3 regions of the Clostridium nitrophenolicum genome follow, and region 1 is predicted to be linked to each of the others. Evidence: riboswitches for the same ligand, from Rfam matches in the RefSeq annotation. Region 1 holds a riboswitch; each other region holds the start of a gene.
What was found. Region 1 has a riboswitch for glycine ahead of ACZ5N4_RS00765 (GrdX family protein). Riboswitches for the same ligand answer to the same signal wherever they lie in the genome.
Positions count from the first base shown of each region.

Region 1 (3,274 bases):
ATAACGGATAGTACATCTGATTTACCTGAAGAAATAGTAAAAGAATATGATATAGAAGTGCTTCCGCTATTAATTAATTTTGGAGAAACAACCTATAAGGATAGAATAGATATAAACTTACAGGAACTCCTATTAAAAATGGAGCAAAGCGATGAATTCCCTGGAACAACACAGGTTAATCCTCAAAGATTCCTAGAATGCTATAGGAGTTATAGCGAAAAAGGATACAAGATAGTTTCTATACATATTTCTTCTAAAATGAGTGGAACGTATCAGTCTGCATGTATTGCTAAGGAAATGCTAGGAACGGATGATATAGTGGTAATAGATAGTTTAAATGTTACATCAGGTCTTGGACTTTTGGTGCTTAAGGCGGCTAGGTTAAAAGAAGCAGGATTAGGAATTAAAGAGATAGAAAGCGAAATCAAAACTTTAATTCCACATGTAAAGAGTGTACTTGCTTTTGAAGCTTTAGACAATCTAGTTAAGGGTGGAAGATTATCTAAAACCGCAGGGGTTATAGGCAATATATTAGGTATTAAACCAATTCTAGCAGTAGAAAATGGTGAGATGGTAGTTATTGATAAGTTAAGAGGCAACAAGAAATCTATAAAATATATTTTAGATTATATAGATAAGAAAGGAATAAAAGAGGGAGAAGCCTCTATACTTTTACATGTCGAAAATAAGGAGATATTAGATGCTTTAAGGGAATCTTTAAAGTCAATAGATAAGGAATTTATAGAATGTGAAGTAGGATGTGTTGTAGGTATACACTCAGGACCTAGGGCTGGTGGTGTATTTTTTATAGAGAATCATTAATAAATCGGATATATTGTTAAAAAAATATCTATAATTTATTAACAATATGGAATTAAAAAGACTTTGTTTGACAAATGTAATCTTGCAAACAAAGTTTTTTTGTTGTATATTTAATTTTATTGAATGAAAATTAAGAAATATATCAAGGGTTATTGAGGATTTTAGCGAATAAATTGTAAATATATTGAAATATAACCAAAATATTCGCGAAAAATGGTATTGAAAAAGCAGATAGATCTTATAATAAAATTGAATAATTAATATGTTCTAAATGTATAGAATTTTTTGTTTGACTATTATATAATTAAGTTGTCAATGAAAACGTTAAAAAATTAATAAAGTTGGATGAAATTTTCGGGAGATTAAGTAGAAAACTTAACAAATTTTGCGTTGATAATCTACTTACTATATATTAGAGCGTATAAGGTTCTAATATATGGTATCCTTAAATGGATAGCCGAAGGAATAAGTATTATTTTGCTTAAATAATATGAAGCTCTCAGGCAAAAGGACCGAAAATGGACAAGTCTCTGGAAAGCGATAAGCACCGAAGGAGTAAAACTCTCAGGTTAATAGACAGAGGTAGAAAAGCGAATGCTTTCTGCCTCTGTTTTTTGTTAGATCAAAATGTCGAAATATATTTTGAATAGAAAATGTTTAAAATATTAATTGAATGCAATCTGATATACGATATAGTTGGTGTTAAAGTTTCGTTTTGAAAAGGAGAATAAAAATGATAGAGCCAGTAATTATTGTAACTAATAATCCAATGAGCAGAGAAAAATTAAGCAGTAGTCATGAAACCGATTACGTGAATGGCAATACAATGGATGTATTTAAAAAGGTAAGAGATTACATACATAAAGGACATAAATTACTCACACATCCTTTAATGAGTAGTATAAAACCTAATGAAACTCCTTACAGAACAGTTGTTATATCAAAAGGCAAAAGTGAATCCGTAGATATACAATCTTTAAATTATATAGAGGAAGGTATATATGCTACTGAGAAATTTACTCAAAAGTTTGGCATCCCAAAATGGAGTAAGCAAGTGCTAGAAGACTTTCAACTTATAGATTATGATTTAATCTATCATGCATTTAATTAAGCAGAGAACTCAAATCTCTGATTTGGAGTGAGTCGCTTACTCATTCGACAATAGGAGAAGGAGTTTCATAAGCAGGCATCCAAAATCTTTGATTTTGAGATGATCGCTTACTCATTCGACAGTATGGAGAAGGAGTTTCATAATAATGAATAATAGCATAAATGTATGCTTAAAATAGTACCATTGCAATTATATTTAGTAGTGCGTACTTAATATATAGATATTGAATCTAAAAAGTAATTAATATATTAAAAAGCGGGAGGGAACAAAAATGTCACAGATTTATGACACAATAATAATCGGTGGTGGTCCAGCAGGACTGTCAGCAGGCCTTTATGCTGCAAGATCAAGAATGAAAACTTTACTTATTGAGAGAGCGAAATACGGTGGTCAGGCAACAACTACAGATGAGCTTGAAAACTATCCTGGATCTATTGAAGATTGCACAGGTTCAACACTAAGTGAAAGAATGAGAAAACAAGCAGAAGAATTCGGAACTGAGTTTGCTAAAGATGAAATAGTAGAAGTTGAATTGTCAGGAGACATAAAGGTAGTTAAAGGAAGAAAAGAAACATATCAAGCAAAAACAATAATAGTAGCTACTGGTGCTACTCCAAGACTTTCAGGATTCAAGAATGAATTAGAATTAAGAGGAAAAGGAGTTTCCTACTGTGCAACTTGTGATGCAGACTTCTTTACAGATCTAGATATAGCTGTTATAGGGGGAGGAGACTCAGCTATAACTGAGGCTATATACCTTACAAAGTTTGCTGAGCATGTAACTGTAATACATAGAAGAGATGCATTAAGAGCAGCGAAATCACTACAAGAAAAAGCATTTGCAAATCCAAAAATAGACTTTATATGGAACTCAACTGTTGAAGAAGCATTGGGAGATGAAATATTAGAAGGTCTTGTTTTAAAAAATAGAGAAACTGGAGAAACTAGCGAATTAAAGGTTGATGGATGCTTCGTATTCGTTGGATATGATCCAATATCTAAGTTATTTGAAGGACAAATAGAAATGGAAAATCAATATATTGTAACTGATGATGACATGAAAACAAATATTCCAGGAGTATTTGCTGCTGGAGATATAAGAAAGAAACTATTAAGACAGGTTATAACAGCTGCAGCAGACGGAGCCATAGCTGCAACAGCTGCTGAACACTATATAGAAAATCACAAATAAAAGGAGGTTTTATCAATGATAGAATTAACTAAGGAAAATTTTGATGCTGAAATAGTAAATTATACTGAAAAACCAGTATTCGTAGATTTCTGGGGAGATAAGTGTGAAATATGTAAACAACTTATGCCAGGAGTTCATGAACTTGAACA
Region 1 is NZ_AP042469.1:143,423-146,696, forward strand. Features, by position in the region: gene ACZ5N4_RS00760 (DegV family protein) at 1-822, shown strand, start outside; glycine riboswitch at 1,168-1,347, shown strand; glycine riboswitch at 1,348-1,412, shown strand; gene ACZ5N4_RS00765 (GrdX family protein) at 1,556-1,933, shown strand; gene trxB (thioredoxin-disulfide reductase) at 2,205-3,125, shown strand; gene trxA (thioredoxin TrxA) at 3,141-3,274, shown strand, end outside.

Region 2 (3,274 bases), 1.1 Mb from region 1:
CATCTGCAATAATTGCTGATATAGTTGATTCTGGAGTATCTCCAGGGATTCCTATCATATCAAGGCCTACAGAACAAACACAAGTCATTGCTTCTAACTTTTCTAAATTTAAGGAACCAGATTTTACTGCAGCTATCATTCCTTCATCTTCACTTACAGGAATGAATGCACCACTAAGTCCACCTACTTGAGAAGCGGCCATTACACCGCCCTTTTTAACTGCATCGTTTAATAGGGCTAAAGCAGCAGTAGTTCCATGACATCCACAGCTTTCAAGTCCCATTTCTTCTAAAAGTCTTCCTACACTATCACCTATAGCTGGTGTTGGAGCAAGTGATAGGTCAACTACTCCGAAAGGAACATCTAGTCTTTTTGAAGCTTCCTGTGCTACAAATTGACCAAGTCTTGTTAGCTTGAATGCAGTTTTCTTTATTGTTTCTGAAACTATATCAAAGCTTTGTCCTTTTACTTGCTCAAGGGCAGATTTTACAACTCCTGGCCCGCTAACACCAACATTTATTATGCATTCAGCTTCTCCAACGCCATGAAATGCGCCAGCCATAAATGGATTATCTTCTACTGCATTAGCAAAGACTACAAGTTTAGCACAGCCTATACTGTCTGCGTCCTTTGTAAGATAAGCAGCTTTTTTTATTATTCTCCCCATGTCTCTAACAGCATCCATATTTATTCCAGATTTGCTATTTCCAACATTTACTGAGGAACAAACTTTTTTTGTAATAGCTAGAGCCTCAGGAATTGATTCTATAAGTATTCTGTCTCCTTTAGTGTATCCTTTTTGTACAAGAGCTGAAAATCCTCCTATAAAGTCAATTCCTAAAGTTTCAGCAGCTCTATCTAAAGTCTTAGCGAATTCAACATAATCAGTATCATCACAAGTTTGAGCAATAATAGATATAGGAGTTACAGATACTCTTTTATTGACAATAGGTACTCCATATTCTGTTTCAATTTCTCTTCCAACTTTAACTAAGTTTTCTGCATATTTAGTTATTTTATCATAAATTTTAATTCTTGATTGCTTTCCGTCACTATGGCAGCAATCTAAAAGAGATATACCCATTGTAATTGTTCTTATATCCAAATTTTGATCATCTATCATTTTTATTGTTTCCATTATATTGTTTAAATTAATCATTACTTTAAAACTCCTTGTAATTTAAATTTTGTACATTGAATTAAATATATCTTCTCGCTGAACTTTAACAGAAACATCTATTTCTGCAGCTTTATTTTCAAGCTTAGTCTTTAGATCTTTAAATTCCAGCTGCATTTTTGACAAATCAACAAGCATTACCATAGTAAAGTAATCATCTATGAGAGTTTGATTAATATCTAAAATATTTACGTTGTTTTTAGATAATACAGAAGTTACTTCATGAATAATACCTACCTTATCTTTTCCTAGTACACTTACAAATGCTTTCATTTTTTATCTCTCCTTATGAAATTAAATTTTAAACAATTTACCCAGGTGTGTATCCATCGGACAAAATAAAAGAGACTAAATCTAAATTTAGTCTCTGGAAAGCAAGATTTTTGAATCAAAAAATAAATAGTTATTTTTCCCGTTCAAAATTCCCTGTCCTTTTACCTGAGAGCTTCACCAAAATATCTTTTGGCTTTCCCCTTCGGTGCTCAGTTGAGTCTCTCCAGAGGTTCGTCCAATAACGGTTTAATAAAATTATTCCGCTAAATTCATCCGATCCGTATTAAATTGTTTAAATGGATATTAACATAGACATCCATCTAAATCAACTTTCGAATTTTGTTTGTTTTTGCAATAAAAACGTTTTCTGACAGGAGAATCCTGCAAAAATCTTGCATTTTGAACTATAACTAAAACTTTTAATTTTTTCAGTTTTTAGAAAAATATAAACTTGTTAATAAAATTACAGAATAACCCAGTGTTAACGTTTAAATTTTACAATTAGAAACTGTACGCATATAAAATACATTTGACTTTTAGTGAAAAACATTATAAAGTATTAATCAGTTTGATATTTTAAAAATAAAAAACTAAGTGGCATTAACTGTAAAAAGGGGGCTAATACATTGTTGTATAGAAGTACTAGGGGAAAAGGGAAGGTTGTAGAAGCATCTGCAGCAATAATTAGGGGAATAGCTGAAGATGGAGGACTATATGTACCAGAGGAATTTCCTAAAATCACAAAATCCTTTCAAGAGTTAGGGAATATGAACTATAAGGAACTTGCATTTTATATTATTAAAAAATATTTTGATGATTTTAGTGATGTTGAACTTAGAGAATGCATAGACAAAGCCTATGATGAAAAGTTTGAAAATTCTTATATAGCGCCACTGACCTACAAAGCAGGAGCATATTTTTTAGAACTTTATCATGGAAAGACATTGGCATTTAAGGATATGGCATTAAGTATACTTCCACACCTTTTAAAAACAGCAGCAAAGAAAACAGGCATAACAAAAGAAATAGTTATACTTACAGCTACATCCGGAGACACTGGAAAAGCAGCATTAGAAGGTTTTGATAGCGTTGATAAAACAAAGATTGTAGTTTTTTATCCAAAGGATGGGGTAAGTGAAATTCAAAAGAGACAAATGACTACGCAAGAAGGAAAAAATACTTTTGTAGTTAGTATAGAGGGTAATTTTGATGATGCGCAAAATGGAGTTAAGGAGATATTTAGTGATAAAGCCTTTAACGAATTATTAAATAAAAATAACTATATGCTTTCTTCTGCAAACTCTATAAATATAGGAAGATTGGTGCCTCAGGTTGTCTATTATGTTTATTCATATGTGAAATTATTAAAAGATAAAAAAATACAAGAAGGAGAAAGGATAAATGTAGTTGTGCCAACAGGAAACTTTGGTAATATACTAGCGGCTTTCTATGCTAAAGCAATGGGAGTGCCACTAGGAAGATTGATTTGTGCATCTAACGAAAATAAAGTACTTACAGATTTCATAAACACTGGAATTTATGACAGGAGAAGAGAATTCTCCGTAACCAATTCTCCCTCTATGGATATTTTAATATCCAGCAATTTAGAAAGATTTTTATATGAAATAAGCGGCAGAGATGAAGAACTTATAAATAATCTCATGAAACAACTTAAAGAAGAAGGTAAGTATGAGATAAATGATGAGATGAAAGAAAAGCTGAAGATATTATATGGGGACTTTGCTGACGAAAAAGAAACTCTTGAAGCAGTTAAAAAGGTCTATGAAACTTCAGAGTATGTTATAGATACACATACTGCTGTAG
Region 2 is NZ_AP042469.1:1,231,314-1,234,587, forward strand. Features, by position in the region: gene ACZ5N4_RS05630 (DUF711 family protein) at 1-1,156, opposite strand, end outside; gene ACZ5N4_RS05635 (ACT domain-containing protein) at 1,181-1,450, opposite strand; glycine riboswitch at 1,594-1,687, opposite strand; gene thrC (threonine synthase) at 2,077-3,274, shown strand, end outside.
Region 2: linked by a shared signal. The riboswitch ahead of ACZ5N4_RS05635 (ACT domain-containing protein) and the one ahead of ACZ5N4_RS00765 (GrdX family protein) in region 1 are both predicted to bind glycine.

Region 3 (3,274 bases), 2.9 Mb from region 1:
ATGTAGGAAGAACTTTTATTGAACCCTCTAAAAAAATAAGGCAAGCTAACCTGGAACTTAAACTAAATGTGATAAAAGACTCCGTTAAAGGCAAGAGAGTAATTGTAGTGGATGACTCTATTGTGCGAGGAACTACAAGTAAAAGAATTGTACAATTATTAAGGAATGCAGGCGCAAAAGAGATACATTTTAGAGCTGCTTCTCCTATTATAAAATATCCGTGCTTTTGGGGAATCAATACTTCTAATAGTCATGAGTTAGTCGGTTCTAGATACAGTATAGATGAAATAAAAGATCTCATTGATGCTGACAGTTTACAATATCTAAGTATTGAAGGTTTACTGAAATCTATTGGTAAGAAGAAAGATATTTGTCTTCAATGCTTTATAAAATAGAAATATTTCCATTTTTACTGTATAATATAAACTACATATTTATGCTGTTAAGGGGATGTGGCTAGATGGTGGATAAATTTGTTAACTTGAATTGTTGTAATAAAGTGCTTCAGTTGATGCACGAAAGTAGAAGCTGTACAGGGGTTATAAAAACCGTTTACAAGGAATGTATTCTTGTAAGCGTCGATTATTATGAGCATTTTATTTTTCCAGTAGATAAACATATAGAACTTATAGTATTACAAGAGAATGAACTGTTTCTTTGCAAATCAACTGTTTTAGGAATAAAAAACAATGAAGAATACATACATCTTGTACTAAGTCCTCCTAAGATAATAAGACTTATTGACAGAAGAATGTACCATAGAATTCCAATTAACTTGAAGATTTCATACCTACCTTTAGCTGCAGGTATTCATTATTACTCAATATCAGATATATCAACTGAGATACTTGCAAGAAATAGATTCAAAGCTGGCATTATAACTGATATAGGTGGAGGAGGATTAAAACTGCAGTGCTCTGATAGCTTAGACGTTGGAAGTCAAATAATAGTTTGCATAAATGTAAATTGCAGACTGTCTCTTCTCAGTAAGATAACAAGAAAAGAAGTTATCTCAGATCCTGATGGAACTATTTATCTCTATGGAATTTATTTCGATATTATAACAGAAAAAGAAAGAGAAAAAATAATAGAGTTTATTTTTGAAAACGAAATTTATTTAAGAGCTAAAAATAGAAAAAATGGTACAGAATGATTTATTACATATAAGGAATATTTTTGCAAAATGCTAAATAATATTAAATGTAAATGAAAATAATCTACTATTAGCTTTTTAACGATAGTTTGATATTTATTAAATGAGTACTTTATTAATATGCTAATATTTACTAAAAGAATTAACATATCATTAAAAAATCTCACTATAAAAAGCATATATAGAAATAATTTGAATATTGGCAATTTTATGAAGTTAACTTTTTAACTATTATTGAAAATAATTACAGAGAGCAATATAATTAACTTGAAAATAAAATTTAATATTTTTCGGATGACTACAGTGTGAGATAACATCTGTTAACCGAAGGAGCAATGATATAGTACCACGGCTATATTAGAAACTCTCAGGTAAAAATAACGTTGTAGGACGAAACTCTGAAAAGACTGTTTTAAATAGCAGAACCAACGGTGTAAGATATGGTTATATATCGAAACTCTCAGGTAAAGAAACAGAGGACATGTGGGCTAACTTAAAGTTTGCCTTCATGTCCTTTTTATTTGTTGTACAAAAAATTATAGGGGGTATTGAAGTATGGAAGGATTAAAGAAGACTCCGTTGTTCAATTCTTACGAAAAATATGGTGGCAAAATTATAGACTTTGCTGGTTGGGCTCTACCAGTGCAATATGAAGGTATAATAGCTGAGCATGAAGCAGTGCGCACGGCGGCTGGGTTATTTGATGTTTCCCATATGGGAGAAGTAGAGATAATTGGAGAAGATGCTTTTAAATTTGTTCAAAACTTAGTGACAAATGATATAGCTGTATTAGAAGATGACCAAATTTTATATGCTTTTATGTGTTATCCAGATGGAGGAGTTGTTGATGATTTAATAGTTTATAGATTTAATGAAAATCACTTTTTTTTAGTAATAAATGCTGGAAATATTGAAAAAGATTTTGATTGGATGTTAAAAAATAAAGATGAATTTGAAGTAGATATAACAAATATCTCATCATCTATTGCTCAACTTGCAATTCAAGGACCGAAAGCTCAGGCAATACTTCAAAAGCTTACAAATACAGATCTAGAAGACATTAAATTTTTCTTCTGCAAAAGAGGCATTTTAATAGGGGGGATAAAATGCCTAGTTTCCAGAACTGGCTATACTGGGGAAGATGGTTTCGAAATTTACACAGACGTTGAAAGTGTAATAGACTTATGGGATAGGATATTGGATGTCGGAAAAGAAGATGGATTGAAGCCAGTAGGGCTTGGCGCTAGAGATACTTTAAGATTTGAAGTTAATTTACCGCTCTATGGAAATGAATTGTCAGAATCTATAACACCACTTGAAGCTGGATTAGGATTCTTCGTTAAGTTGAACAAGGAGAATTTCATAGGTAAGGATGCTCTTGTAAAGCAAAAGAAGGAAGGCCTAAAAAGAAAAATAGTAGGGTTTGAAATGAAAGAAAAGGCTATTCCAAGACATGGATACGATGTTTTTGCAGAAGATGATAAGATAGGAACCGTTACAACTGGCTATCTTTTACCATCTATTAAGAAAAATATAGGTTTAGCCTTAATTGATTCAAAGTATTCTGAACTAGGAACTACCATCTTCATTAAGGTTAGGAACAAGCTTATTGAAGCTGAAGTAGTGGATAAAAGATTTTATAAAAAAAATTACAATAAGTAATCAATATTAAAAATATTTAATACTAAAAGGAGGATATTTATATGAAAATTTTAAATGAGTTATTGTATAGTAAGGATCATGAATGGGTAAAGGTTGAGGGGAATAAGGCTTATATAGGAATATCAGATTTTGCTCAGAATTCATTAGGGGAAATAGTATTTGTAGAGCTACCAGAGGTTGATACAGAATTTTCTAAAGATGAAGCCTTTGGAGTTGTTGAATCAGTAAAAGCGGCTTCAGATCTATTTATTCCTGTTGGAGGGAAGGTAGTTGAAATAAATGAAAAGCTGGGTGATAGTCCAGAACTAGTCAATGAAGATGCTTATGGCAGCTGGATGATAGTTGTTGAAATGTCAGATAAATCAGAAGTCGATGGCTTATTAAAAGCTGACCAATACGAAAAATTATGTAATAAGGGGGAATAGTATGCATCCATATTTACCGCTAACAGCGGAAGAT
Region 3 is NZ_AP042469.1:3,041,177-3,044,450, reverse strand. Features, by position in the region: gene purF (amidophosphoribosyltransferase) at 1-395, shown strand, start outside; gene ACZ5N4_RS14445 (PilZ domain-containing protein) at 461-1,153, shown strand; glycine riboswitch at 1,448-1,546, shown strand; gene gcvT (glycine cleavage system aminomethyltransferase GcvT) at 1,709-2,815, shown strand; gene gcvH (glycine cleavage system protein GcvH) at 2,857-3,240, shown strand; gene gcvPA (aminomethyl-transferring glycine dehydrogenase subunit GcvPA) at 3,242-3,274, shown strand, end outside.
Region 3: linked by a shared signal. The riboswitch ahead of gcvT (glycine cleavage system aminomethyltransferase GcvT) and the one ahead of ACZ5N4_RS00765 (GrdX family protein) in region 1 are both predicted to bind glycine.